DNA from 4 places in the Streptomyces sp. SS7 genome. Region 4 is predicted to be linked to each of the others. Evidence: riboswitches for the same ligand, from Rfam matches in the RefSeq annotation. Region 4 holds a riboswitch; each other region holds the start of a gene.

What was found. Region 4 has a riboswitch for cyclic di-AMP ahead of U5640_RS04925 (LysM peptidoglycan-binding domain-containing M23 family metallopeptidase). Riboswitches for the same ligand answer to the same signal wherever they lie in the genome.
Positions count from the first base shown of each region.
Region 1: another riboswitch for cyclic di-AMP. It lies ahead of U5640_RS10015 (M23 family metallopeptidase); the one in region 4 lies ahead of U5640_RS04925 (LysM peptidoglycan-binding domain-containing M23 family metallopeptidase).
Region 2: another riboswitch for cyclic di-AMP. It lies ahead of U5640_RS18480 (transglycosylase SLT domain-containing protein); the one in region 4 lies ahead of U5640_RS04925 (LysM peptidoglycan-binding domain-containing M23 family metallopeptidase).
Region 3: another riboswitch for cyclic di-AMP. It lies ahead of U5640_RS24375 (M23 family metallopeptidase); the one in region 4 lies ahead of U5640_RS04925 (LysM peptidoglycan-binding domain-containing M23 family metallopeptidase).

Region 1 is NZ_CP141223.1:2,233,313-2,236,264, forward strand. Features, by position in the region: gene U5640_RS10010 (GntR family transcriptional regulator) at 1-652, opposite strand, end outside; gene U5640_RS10015 (M23 family metallopeptidase) at 853-1,596, opposite strand; cyclic di-AMP (ydaO/yuaA leader) riboswitch at 1,611-1,805, opposite strand; gene U5640_RS10020 (pitrilysin family protein) at 1,999-2,952, opposite strand, start outside.
Region 2 is NZ_CP141223.1:4,007,080-4,010,031, reverse strand. Features, by position in the region: gene U5640_RS18485 (HAD family hydrolase) at 153-977, shown strand; gene U5640_RS18480 (transglycosylase SLT domain-containing protein) at 990-1,460, opposite strand; cyclic di-AMP (ydaO/yuaA leader) riboswitch at 1,464-1,661, opposite strand; gene U5640_RS18475 (polyprenyl synthetase family protein) at 2,098-2,952, shown strand, end outside.
Region 3 is NZ_CP141223.1:5,265,708-5,268,659, forward strand. Features, by position in the region: gene U5640_RS24360 (MarR family transcriptional regulator) at 1-67, opposite strand, end outside; gene U5640_RS24365 (dihydrofolate reductase family protein) at 151-1,281, shown strand; tRNA gene U5640_RS24370 (tRNA-Met) at 1,299-1,372, shown strand; cyclic di-AMP (ydaO/yuaA leader) riboswitch at 1,627-1,794, shown strand; gene U5640_RS24375 (M23 family metallopeptidase) at 1,802-2,839, shown strand.
Region 4 is NZ_CP141223.1:1,093,116-1,096,067, reverse strand. Features, by position in the region: gene U5640_RS04930 (alpha-galactosidase) at 1-1,212, shown strand, start outside; cyclic di-AMP (ydaO/yuaA leader) riboswitch at 1,482-1,675, shown strand; partial or broken gene U5640_RS04925 (LysM peptidoglycan-binding domain-containing M23 family metallopeptidase) at 1,680-2,658, shown strand; gene U5640_RS04920 (DUF6250 domain-containing protein) at 2,795-2,952, shown strand, end outside.

The sequences.
Region 1 (2,952 bases), 1.1 Mb from region 4:
TCACACGGTCGGCGCGGTCCCCGCCGCCGGCGAAACGCAGGCGGTGCACGGCCGTGGCGCGCTCGGTGTGCAGGGCCGTGACCGTCCGCGCGCGCTCCTGGTCGCCGCGCGCCACCGCGTCCACGATCGCGCCGTGCTCGGCCCAGGACTCCACCGGGTCGGCCGGCGCCTCCACCGCGTACATCCAGGCGATCTTGTGGCGGAGCTGGGTGAGCACCGAGGTCAGGGCATGGCTTCCGGAGGCCTGGGCGAGCGTCTCGTGGAACCAGCCGCCCAGCGAGCGCAGATCCTCGCTGTTGCCCCTGCGGGCCCGCTCCTGGCCCAGCCGGACGAGCCCGCGCAGCACCTTCAGATGCGCCTCCGTGCGGCGCTGGGCGGCCCGGGCGGCCCCCAGCGGCTCCAGGAGCATGCGCATCTCCAGCAGGTCGGCCGCCTCCTGCTCGGTCGGCTCCGCGACGCACGCGCCCGCGTGCCGCCGGGTGACGACGAAGCCCTCGGCCTCCAGGGTGCGCAGCGCCTCCCGGACGGGGACGCGGGAGACGCCGTAGCGGCGGGCGAGGAGTTCCTCGGTGAGACGGCTGCCGCGCTCGTAGACACCCGCGACGATGTCGTCCCGGATGGCCGTGCACACCGAGTGCGCCGGAATACGCATGACAGCCTCCGTCTTAATCCCCGTGAAACGTCGCCGAGCTCCGCCGATTGACGTGTGTTCCGTGACTCTATTGCAATCAGCGGCAATTTCCGAAGGCGGACCGGAATCCAGGGATATTTTTTGGACAGCGGGGTGGCGAAAACGGCGAAAGCCCCGGCCGCTGGGGCCGGGGCTCTGGGACGCGGTGTCGCCGGGTGGCGTCAGACGTTGACGCCGTGCTGGCGGAGGTAGGCGACCGGGTCGATGTCGGAGCCGTACTCCGCCGTCGTCCGGGCCTCGAAGTGCAGGTGCGGGCCGGTGACGTTGCCGGTCGCGCCGGACAGGCCGATCTGCTGCCCGGGGGTGACCTGCTGGCCGACCGAGACCCCGATGGAGGACAGGTGCGCGTACTGGGTGTACGTGCCGTCGTTCATCCGGATGACGACGTTGTTGCCGTAGGACCCGCCCCAGCCCGCCTCGACGACGGTGCCGAGGCCGACCGCGTGCACGGGGGTGCCGCTGGCGGCGTGGAAGTCGATGCCGGTGTGGCTGCCGGAGGACCACAGGGAGCTGCTCGCGTGGTAGCCGGTGGAGACGTAGGACCCGGTGATCGGCAGCACGAAGGCGTTCAGGCGCTTGCGCTCGGCCTCACGGGCGGCACGCACGCGTGCCTCGCGCTCCTCGGCGGCCTTTTTGGCGGCGGCCTTGCGCGCGGCCTCCTCGAAGGCGGCCTTCTTCTGCAGGGCGACCTGGTCGTCGACCTGCTCGGCGACGGCCTCGCCGGCGGTGACGACCGGGATCAGGCCGGTCTGCTCGGGGGTCGGCTCCGCGGCGAAGGCCGGGCTGGAGGCGACGGTGGCCATGACACCGGTGGTGGTCAGCGCCGCGAATCCCGCCGCGCGGGCGGTGGTGCGCTGCATCCGGCTGGGCCGGCGGTGCTTCCCGGTGGTGCAGGTATACGCCATGAAGGGCGAGCGGTCCTTTCCTTCCCTCTCGCCTACCGGGTTAGCTGACGGGTTCGGAGCAGGAAGGTCTCCTACGGACCCCCTCGCTCACGCGCGGGCGTCCGATTCACCCCAGGGACTGGGCCCCTCCAGCCCCGAAGGCGGCGACAGGAGGGCGGGTCCCCGGCTCCCCTGGCTCGCGCCGTACGGGGACTCGGCGATGACTGTCCGGTGCCGCGGATGCGGCGCGGTGCCTGACGGACAGCCGGGCCGACGCTATGCGGGACCGTTATCAATCCTCAAACGGATCACGGTTTTTGTAGCGCACGCCACAGCACAGACACACAACCTCCGCATCAATTCGGACATCTTGCGGCCCCGGGACGACGCCCCGGGGCCGCAGTACGTCCGCCTCTGCCGCGTCTACTCGGCGGGGACGACGGTGACTTCGCCGATCCCGAGCGCCTCGACGGGCTCCTTGATCTGCGCGGCGTCACCGACGAGGACGGTCACCAGACGGTCCACCGGGAAGGCGCTCACGGCCGCGGCGGTGGCCTCGACCGTGCCGGTCGCGGCGAGCTGACGGTAGAGCGTGGCCTGGTAGTCGTCGGGCAGGAACTGCTCGACCTGGTCGGCCAGCGTGCTCGCGACGGCCGCCGCGGTCTCGTACTTCAGCGGCGCCACGCCCACCAGGTTCTGCACGGCGACATCGCGCTCGGCGTCCGTCAGGCCCTCCGCCGCGAGGGTGCGCAGCACCTTCCACAGGTCGTCCAGCGCGGGACCGGTGTTCGGCGTGTCGACGGAACCGCTGATGGCGAGCATCGCGGCGCCCGAGCCGTCCGGGGCGGAGCGCAGGACCTGCCCGAAGGCACGCACGCCGTACGTGTAGCCCTTCTCCTCGCGCAGGACGCGGTCGAGGCGGGAGGTGAGGGTGCCGCCGAGGCAGTAGGTGCCGAGGACCTGGGCGGCCCACACGCGTGCGTGCCGGTCGGGGCCGACGCGGCCGATGAGCAGCTGCGTCTGGACGGCGCCGGGGCGGTCCACGATGACGACGCGGCCGGTGTCGTCGGCGGTCACCGGCGGGACGGGCCGCTGCTGGGCCGGGGAGCCCGTCCAGGCGCCCAGGGTCTCGCCGAGGAGCGCGGCGAGGTCGATGTCCGTGAGGTCGCCGACCACCACGGCGGTGGACGTGGCCGGCCGGACATGGCGCTCGTAGAAGGCCCGTACGGCGGCGGAGTCGATCTTCTCGACGGTCTCCGCGGTGCCCTGGCGCGGCCGCGACATGCGCACGGTCGCCGGGAACAGCTCCTTGGAGAGCTCCTTGGCGGCGCGGCGGGAGGGGTTGGCCAGCTCGTGCGGGATCTCGTCGAGCCGGTT
Region 2 (2,952 bases), 2.9 Mb from region 4:
TATGCCGCAAAGACGTTTCCCGGACCCGTGTTCACCCGCGATCGGTGAGTGATCGGTCAACAAGAGAAGGGGAGTTGACACAAGGGGGCCGGACTCCGTCCTGGTCCGGTGCACGTCGAGTCCGGGGGGTGCGGGATCCGTATTCTCTGATCATGGCCGCACCCACCGCATATGCCGAGCGCACCACGTACTCCCTCGTCGCCACGGACCTGGACGGGACGCTGCTGCGCGGCGACGACACGTTCTCCGACCGGTCGCTGGACGCGCTCGCGCGGGTGGCGGCGGCCGGCGCTCGCCATCTGGTGGTGACCGGCCGGCCCGCGCCCCGCGTGCGACCGCTCCTGGACCGCCTGCACAGCAGGGGACTCGCGGTGTGCGGACAGGGCGCGCAGCTGTACGACGCCGGCGGGGACCGTCTGCTGTGGTCGGTCACCCTGGACCGGGAACTCGCGGAGACCGCGCTCGGCAAGATAGAGGCCGAGGTGGGACAGGTGTACGCGGCCGTGGACCAGGACGGTGTCGACGGGCTCACGCTGATCGAGCCGGGCTATCTGATGCCGCACCCGACCCTGCCCGCCCTGCGCGTGGAGCGCCGCGACGACCTGTGGTGCGAGCCGATCAGCAAGGTGCTGCTGCGCCATCCGACGCTCTCCGACGACGAACTGGCCGCCACGGCCCGCGCGGTGGTCGGCTCGCTCGCCACCGTCACCATGTCCGGGCCGGGCACGGTGGAGCTCCAGCCGTGCGGGATCACCAAGGCGACGGGGCTGGCCCTGGCCGCCGAGCATCTGGGCGTCGGGCCCGGGCACACCATCGCCTTCGGGGACATGCCCAACGACATCCCGATGTTCGACTGGGCCGCCCGCGGGGTCGCGATGGCCAATGCCCATCCGGAGCTGAAGGCGGTGGCCGACGAGGTGACGACGTCGAACGAGGACGACGGCGTGGCCGTCGTCCTCGAACGTCTCTACCGGTAGCGGTGGGCCGGCTCAGTACGCGCCGAACACGTTGTCGATCGAGCCGTAGCGGGCGGCCGCGTAGTTGCAGGACGCGGTGATGTTGGCCACCGGGTCGTACGGGTCCCAGGACGTGCCGGAGACGTGGTACGCGTTGAAGGTCGGGTCGATGATCTGCAGCAGCCCCTTGGAGGGGGTGCCGGCGGCCGCGTTGGAGTCCCAGAGGTTGATGGCGGACGGGTTGCCCGAGGACTCCCGGATCACGTTGCGGTAGATGCCGTTGTAGGTGCCGGGGATCCCGTGCTGCGCCATGACCTGGAGCGAGGCGCGGATCCAGCCGTCGAGGTTGTTGGCGTAGCCGAGGCTGGTGGCGGTGGCCACGGCCGGTGTGGCCGCGGAGGCGGTGGTCGCGCCGAGGATCGGCAGGGCGAGCACGGTGACGCCGGTGGCGGCGACGGCGAGCGTGCGGGCGAGTCGGCGGACACGGCGGGGCTGAGCAGGCATGGCGAAGTTCCTCTCCGTCGCCTGCGAGGTGAGCTGTCGGGTTCGGGCGGGAGCTGCCCGGCCGTGCCCTCGCGGACACGACTTCACCCCAAGCCGTACCGGTCTGTCCTGAGCATGCCCAAAGGCACGGCCCGGCTGACCGGTGCGGCGACTTACCTGGTTCCCCCGCTCCTGCCGTGGTGTTCTCGGTGGGTGTACGGGCGGCGGCAGGATTAGGCGTCCGCCCGACAGGCCGGGAACGTATGCGAGAGCACATGTCCGGAACAAGTGGCGAATTCATGGTTAACCCCTATTGACCTTGATCCGTGGCCTATGGGGCGCTTGATCCTTTGTGGCTGCAAACCCTCAACTCGCCCGTGCCGACCGAGGTGTCGGGGCGCGGGGGAGGGGAACCGGAAGGAGGTCGGTTCGGCTGGGTGAGTGAGGCAACTCACCGGGGTCCGCAAGAGGGGTGAAACGGGCAATAAACCCAGATGGCGGCTTAAGGGGTGCCCCTTCTCATAGGGCCTGTCCGGGCTGTAACCGTGGGGGCTCGCGGTGATCGAAACCTGACCGGATACGCTGACTTGAGTGAGCGCAGAGACCTATCGACAAACCGCGTAGCCGCCGATAGACACCAGCAGACAGGAGACTCCTCGTGACCGTCGTCGAGCCGTTTGGGCTGAGCGTGCGGGACCAGGCTCTGGAAGCCGATGTCCAGGCCGGATTGGCGGCTGTCGAGGAAGGCTTGCTAGAGGCCACCAAGAGCGAGGTCCCGTTCATCACGGAGGCGGCCCAGCACCTGCTGCGGGCCGGCGGGAAGCGGTTCCGGCCACTGCTCGTGATGCTCGCCGCGCGCTTCGGTGACCCGTACGCGCCGGGGGTCGTCCCCTCCGCGGTCGTCGTCGAGCTCACCCACCTGGCGACGCTGTACCACGACGACGTGATGGACGAGGCCGCGGTGCGGCGCGGGGTGCCCAGCGCCAACGCCCGCTGGGGCAACTCGCTCGCCGTCCTCACCGGCGACTTCCTCTTCGCGCGCGCCTCGCACATCCTGGCCGACCTCGGCCCGGAGGCGGTGCGGGTGCAGGCGGAGGCGTTCGAGCGGCTGGTCACCGGCCAGATCCTGGAGACCGCCGGCCCGGTCGACGGCCGCGACCCGGTCGACCACTACCTCGACGTCCTCGGCGGCAAGACCGGCTCCCTGGTGGCGGTGTCCTGCCGCTTCGGAGCGATGATGTCGGGCGCCGACGAGACCGTGGTGGACGTGCTCACCCAGTACGGGGAGCGGCTCGGGGTCGCCTTCCAGCTCGCCGACGACGTCCTCGACATCGCCTCCGACTCCCACGAGTCGGGCAAGACGCCCGGCACCGACCTGCGCGAGGGCGTCCCCACCCTGCCGGTGCTGCGGCTGCGCGAGCGGGCGGCCCAGCAGGCGCTGCCCGAGGACATCGCGCTGTGCGAGCTCCTCGACTCCGATCTGAGCGACGACGCCAGGCTCGCCGAGGCGGTC
Region 3 (2,952 bases), 4.2 Mb from region 4:
GGAGATAACCGGCGACGTACGCGCGCCAGGCGCGCTGCTCCTCGGGGGTGAGCCAGCGGGTCGTCATGCGTCCAGTGTAGGTTTGTTTCAAACTTGAACCAAGACCCACCTCAGTGCCGAACCAGCCCGTGCCCCAGGGGAGCCGCGCCCATGTCGTACCCGTACGTCCTGCTGTCCGCCGCCGTCTCCCTCGACGGCTGTCTGGACGACACCACTCCCGAGCGCCTGCTGCTGTCCAGCCCCGCCGACTTCGACCGGGTCGACGAGGTACGGGCCTCGGTCGACGCGATCCTCATCGGCGCCGGCACCATCCGCGCGGACAACCCCCGGCTGCTGGTGAACTCCGCCGACCGCAGGCACGCGCGCGTGGCGGCCGGAAAGCCGGAGTATCCCCTCAAGGTCACCGTCAGTGGCTCAGGCGACCTCGACCCGGCCGCCCGCTTCTGGCACACCGGCGGCGACAAGATCGTCTACACCACGGACCGGGGCGCCCGGCGCGCCGAGGCGCTGGGCATCGCGGCCGAGGTCGTCCCGCTCGGCCCCGACCTGGACTGGCGCCGCCTCCTGGAGCACCTCCACGACGAGCGCGGTGTGCGCCGGCTCATGGTCGAGGGCGGCGGCACCATCCACACCCAGCTGCTCCAGCAGGGCCTCGCCGACGAGGTCCAGCTCGTCCTCGCCCCCCTCTTCGTCGGCGACCCCGGCGCGCCCCGCCTCTTCGGCCCCGGCGCCTACCAGGGCGGACGGCTCCGCCTGACCGAGACCCGGCAAATCGAGGACGTCGTCCTCATGCGCTACGAGCCCACCGCCCCCGGCACCGGCCCGCTCCCCTCCGCCGCCGACCGGCACTGGCTGGCCCTCGCCTGTGAGCTCGCCGCCCAGTGCCCGCCCTCCCCGACCGCCTTCAGCGTCGGCGCGGTGATCGTCGCCGCCGACGGCACGGAACTGGCGCGCGGCCACTCCCGCGAGGGCGGCGACCCCGTCGTCCACGCCGAGGAGGCCGCCCTCGCCCGACTCGACCCGGCCGACCCCCGGCTGGCCACGGCCACGGTCTACAGCAGCCTCGAACCCTGCGCCCGCCGCGCCTCCCGCCCCAGGCCCTGCGCCCGGCTCATCCTCGACGCGGGCGTGCGCCGGGTGGTCACCGCCTGGCGGGAGCCGGACACCTTCGTGACGGCCGCCGACGGAAACGGGCTGCTGACGGCCGAGGGCGTGGACGTCGTCGTCCTCCCGGAGTACGCCGAGCGGGCGAGGGTGCCGAACCTGCACCTGACCGGGTGATACAGTGGTGTCACCGACGCGGGGTGGAGCAGCTCGGTAGCTCGCTGGGCTCATAACCCAGAGGTCGCAGGTTCAAATCCTGTCCCCGCTACTGAAGGCCGAGGGCCGGAATCCGAAAGGGTTCCGGCCCTCGGTGTTTGGCGCGTGCGCCCTCCGCCCCGTGCTTGTGGTGGCTGTACCTCGCCTGTGTATTCCGGCAACTCGCCCGTTTTTCACCGGTCATGGCCCGAAAGTCCAGGCCAAAAAAGGTTGTTGATCAAGCAGAAGAGCTTGGAAAGCTACGCCCGGGTCTATTAACGTTCGATAACGCAGCGCGGTCGTCCCAGCCGTCACAAGAGTCGGCTCCGTGCGCACGCGCCGAATCCCGTAAGGGAACCGGGGAACCACCACCCTGGGGTGAATCGCACGGAAGCCGTAGTGAACTCACGGAGTCACGAACGGTTTACGCGCGTAGGAGACCTTCCCGCTCCGAACCCGTCAGCTAACCCGGTAGGCGTCGGAAGGAAAGGAGTACGCCCGCGTGGCGTCCAACCGGCCTGCTCCCGAAGCCCCCTTCGCGCCGAGCCAGCGTTCCTCTTCCGACACCTTCGGCTACGGCAGCTACCGCAGCGAAGAGGGCCCCTGGGAGGAGTGGAATCCCACCGAGGACTCCCTCGCCCCGGTCCGGGGCAAGCACCGGGTCGCCAAGCAGCGCGGCGGCGGATTCGCCCGCAGCTCCACGGTCCTCGGCGTCGGCGTCATCGCCGCCTTCAGCGCCGGCGGCATGGCCAGCGCCAACACCGGCAAGCCCCCGGTCTCCATCGCCATGCCGGACCTGCCCTCCGTGGGCTCCCTCATCTCCGACGACGACTCCGGCCAGGACACCGCGCCCGCGCTCGCCGGCTTCGGCACCGAGGCCTCCGTGGCCACCGACAACAACAGCGGCGGAGCCGCCGCCGACGCCGGCGAGGCGCTGCGCGAGCGGATCATGGCGCAGGCCGAGTCGCAGCAGAGCCAGGTCGCCGAGCGCGCCGAGGCCGCCGCGGCCAAGGCGGAGGCGGCCGCCGTCGCCAAGGCCGACCAGGACGCGAAGGCCGCGGCCGCCGCCGCGAAGAAGAAGGCCGAGCAGGCCGCCAAGGAGAAGGCCGAGGCCGCGCGCCTGGCCGAGCTGGCCAAGCAGTACACGCTGCCGACCTCCTCGTACACGCTCACCGCGACCTTCGGCCAGGCCGGCGCCTACTGGTCCTCCGGCTACCACACCGGCCTGGACTTCGCCGCCCCCACCGGCACCCTCATCAAGGCCGTCCACAGCGGCACCATCACCGAGGCGGGCTGGGCCGGCTCCTACGGCTACCGCACCATCCTCACCCTGGACGACGGCACCGAGCTGTGGTTCTGCCACCAGTCCTCGATCAACGTCAGCGCCGGCCAGAAGGTCGGCACCGGTGACGTGATCGGCCGCGTGGGCGCCACCGGCAATGTGACCGGCGCCCACCTCCACCTGGAGGTCCACCCCGACGGCGCCGCCAACGGCATCGACCCGATGGCCTGGCTGCACAGCAAGGGGCTCAACCCGTAAGGGTGCCGTTTCCTGTGCCGTCCTCCCGGTGCCGTGCTCCTGATGCCGTCCTGTCGGGAGCGGTCCTGTTCACACGTTCTTCGTATGCTTCGGCGCGACGGACGGAATGGGCC
Region 4 (2,952 bases):
GTGATCCCGGACGCCGAGCGGGACCGCCCGGTGCTGTTCAACTCCTGGGAAGCCACCTTCTTCGACATCTCCGAGGAGCAGCAGGCCACCCTCGCCCGGCGGGCCGCGGCGATGGGTGTCGAGCTGTTCGTCGTCGACGACGGCTGGTTCGGCGCCCGCACCGGAGACCACGCCGGCCTCGGCGACTGGTGGCCCAACCCGGACCGTTTCCCGAACGGGCTGAAGCCCCTCGCCGACCACGTGCACGCCCTCGGCATGCAGTTCGGCATCTGGGTCGAGCCCGAGATGGTCAACCCGGACAGCGATCTGTACCGGGCGCACCCCGACTGGGTCCAGTTCCAACCGGGACGAAAGCGGACGGAGTTCCGCAATCAGCTCATGCTGAACCTGGCGCGCGAGGACGTCCAGGAGTACCTCTTCGAACGGCTCGACGGCCTGCTGTCCAGCGCCCCCGTCGACTACGTCAAGTGGGACTTCAACCGCTGCTTCACCGACGCCGGCTGGCCCGACGACCCCTACCCGCAGCGCCTGTGGGTGGACCACGTCCGCGCCCTGTACTCCCTGCTGGACCGGCTGCGGGCGGCCCACCCGGGGGTGGCCTTCGAGTCCTGCTCGGGCGGCGGCGGACGGATCGACCTCGGTATCCTCGCCCGCACCGACCAGGTGTGGACCTCCGACAACACCGACCCGCTCGACCGGCTCGACATCCAGCACGGCTTCAGCCAGATCCACCCCGCGCGCGTGATGGCCGCCTGGGTCACCGACAGCCCCAACACCCAGCTCAACGGCCGGATCAGCTCGCTGCGCTTCCGTTTCGTCAGCGCCATGGCCGGGGTGCTCGGCGTCGGCGGCGACCTCTCCGAGTGGACCGAGGAGGAGCTCGCCGAGGCCCGCCGCTGGGTGGACCTCTACAAGGAGATCCGGCCCCTCGTCCAGCGCGGCGACCAGTACCGGCTGCGCCCTCCGGCGGGCGGGCTGAGCGCCGTCCAGTACGTCCGCGGCGACGAGACCGTCGTCCTCGCCTGGCTCCAGGCCCAGCGCTACGGCGAGCCGGTCCCGGCGTTGCGTCTGCGCGGCCTGGACCCGACGGCGTCGTACGAATGCCGCGAAACGGGTGAAGTCCACCGAGGTGCGGTGCTGTTGCACCACGGGCTGCGGACCGGGCTGCGCGGTGACCTCGATGCGACGGTTATCCGCCTGCGTCGCATCTGAGGGATCTGTCCGAATTGAATCCTTCGTTCCAACTCGCTCTGGAATAAGGGATCCTGCAAGGGTATTACGTGAGCAGGGTCATATCCGTGACCCTGCGTCGCCCGTCATGCTCACGTAATCCAAGGGCGTTTCAAGGGCGTTAGGCGAAATTCCCCGTGGTGGTTGCACGGAGCGTCACAGGGAATTCGCACAGCGGATCAAGAGAAAGGCGTGAACAGGGCAACCACTGCTTGTTCCTGTGCGTCCTGGTCGCTTACGTTCCAGACCCATCCGGACGGACGCCGAATCCTGCCGCCGTCCGGAATCCGCACACTCACCCGTGCACGGCAGGAGCGGGGGACCCACAGGCAGAACCGCCTGTCCCGGTCTCCGGAACAGGCTCGGGGTAAAGCCGCGACCCGTCGCGGCCGGGCATCTCCAGTCCGCACCCGACAGCTCACCTCGCAGGCGCCGGAGAGGAATTCGCCATGCCCGCGAAGGGTAAGCACCGCCGCCCGAAGACCCAGCGCTTCACCCGCTCCATCGCCGTCGCCGGAACCGGCGGGGCCGCACTCGCCCTCCCGCTCATGGGGGCCACCGGCGCCCACGCGGCCACCCCCCCAGTCCGTTTCCCAGGGTGCTTCCCAGGCCGTGGCGCAGACCGTCTCCCAGTCGGTCGCGGACAACGCCGTCCGGGCCTCCGCGACGACGACACGGAAGTCCGCCGCGCACGCCCGGAGCTACACCGTGCGGGCCGGCGACTACCTGGCCAGGATCGCCGACGAGCAGCAGGTCCGCGGCGGCTGGCAGAAGCTGTACGCGGACAACCGCGAGGCCGTCGGCAGCAACCCCTCGCTGATCCACCCCGGCCTGAAGCTGTCGCTCGGCACGCGGGCCGCGAGCACCGGCACCCGGTCGTCGACCGGCTCCTCGTCCTCCTCTTCTTCGGCCTCGTCCTCCTCGTCCTCCTCGTCGAAGTCGACACAGCCGACGCAGTCGTCCTCTTCGTCGTCCTCGGACACGGCCGCCCGGTCCGCCGGGAGCGCCACCTCCTCCAGCGGCTACACCCTCCCGGTGTCCGGCGCGACCATCGGCACCGGCTACCACGTGGCCGGCAGCATGTGGTCCAGCGGCTACCACACCGGCGTCGACTTCGTCGTCCCGACCGGCACCTCCCTCAAGGCCGTCGCGGCGGGCACCGTCGTCTCCGCCGGCTGGGGCGGTGCGTACGGCAACCAGGTCGTCATCAAGCTGGCCGACGGCTACTACGCCCAGTACGCCCACCTGTCGCAGCTCTCGGTCTCGGCCGGCCAGACCGTGACCGCCGGCCAGCAGATCGGCCTCTCCGGCGCCACCGGCAACGTGACCGGCCCGCACCTGCACTTCGAGATCCGCACCACGCCGGACTACGGATCCGACGTGGACCCGGTCGGCTACCTCCGCTCCCACGGCGTCGCCGTCGGCTGACCCCGCCGACGACGACCGCCGTGCACGCCTGACACGCAGGACGAAGGCCGGACCCGAGCCCCGGGCCCGGCCTTCGTCGTGGCATCCCTTTTCGCCCCGTCGACAGCCGGTCCGGGGTGGGGACAGAGTGATCCCCATGACGAGCAAGCGCTTTCCACGCAGAGCCGTACTCGGGGCACTGGCGGCGGCCCCCGCCCTGGCGGCCCTCGGGCCGACGACTGCCGTCGCGCACGCCCGGGGCCCCCGCCACCGCCGGCTGATCGCCCGCGACGACTTCTGCCACGGCCTCGGCCA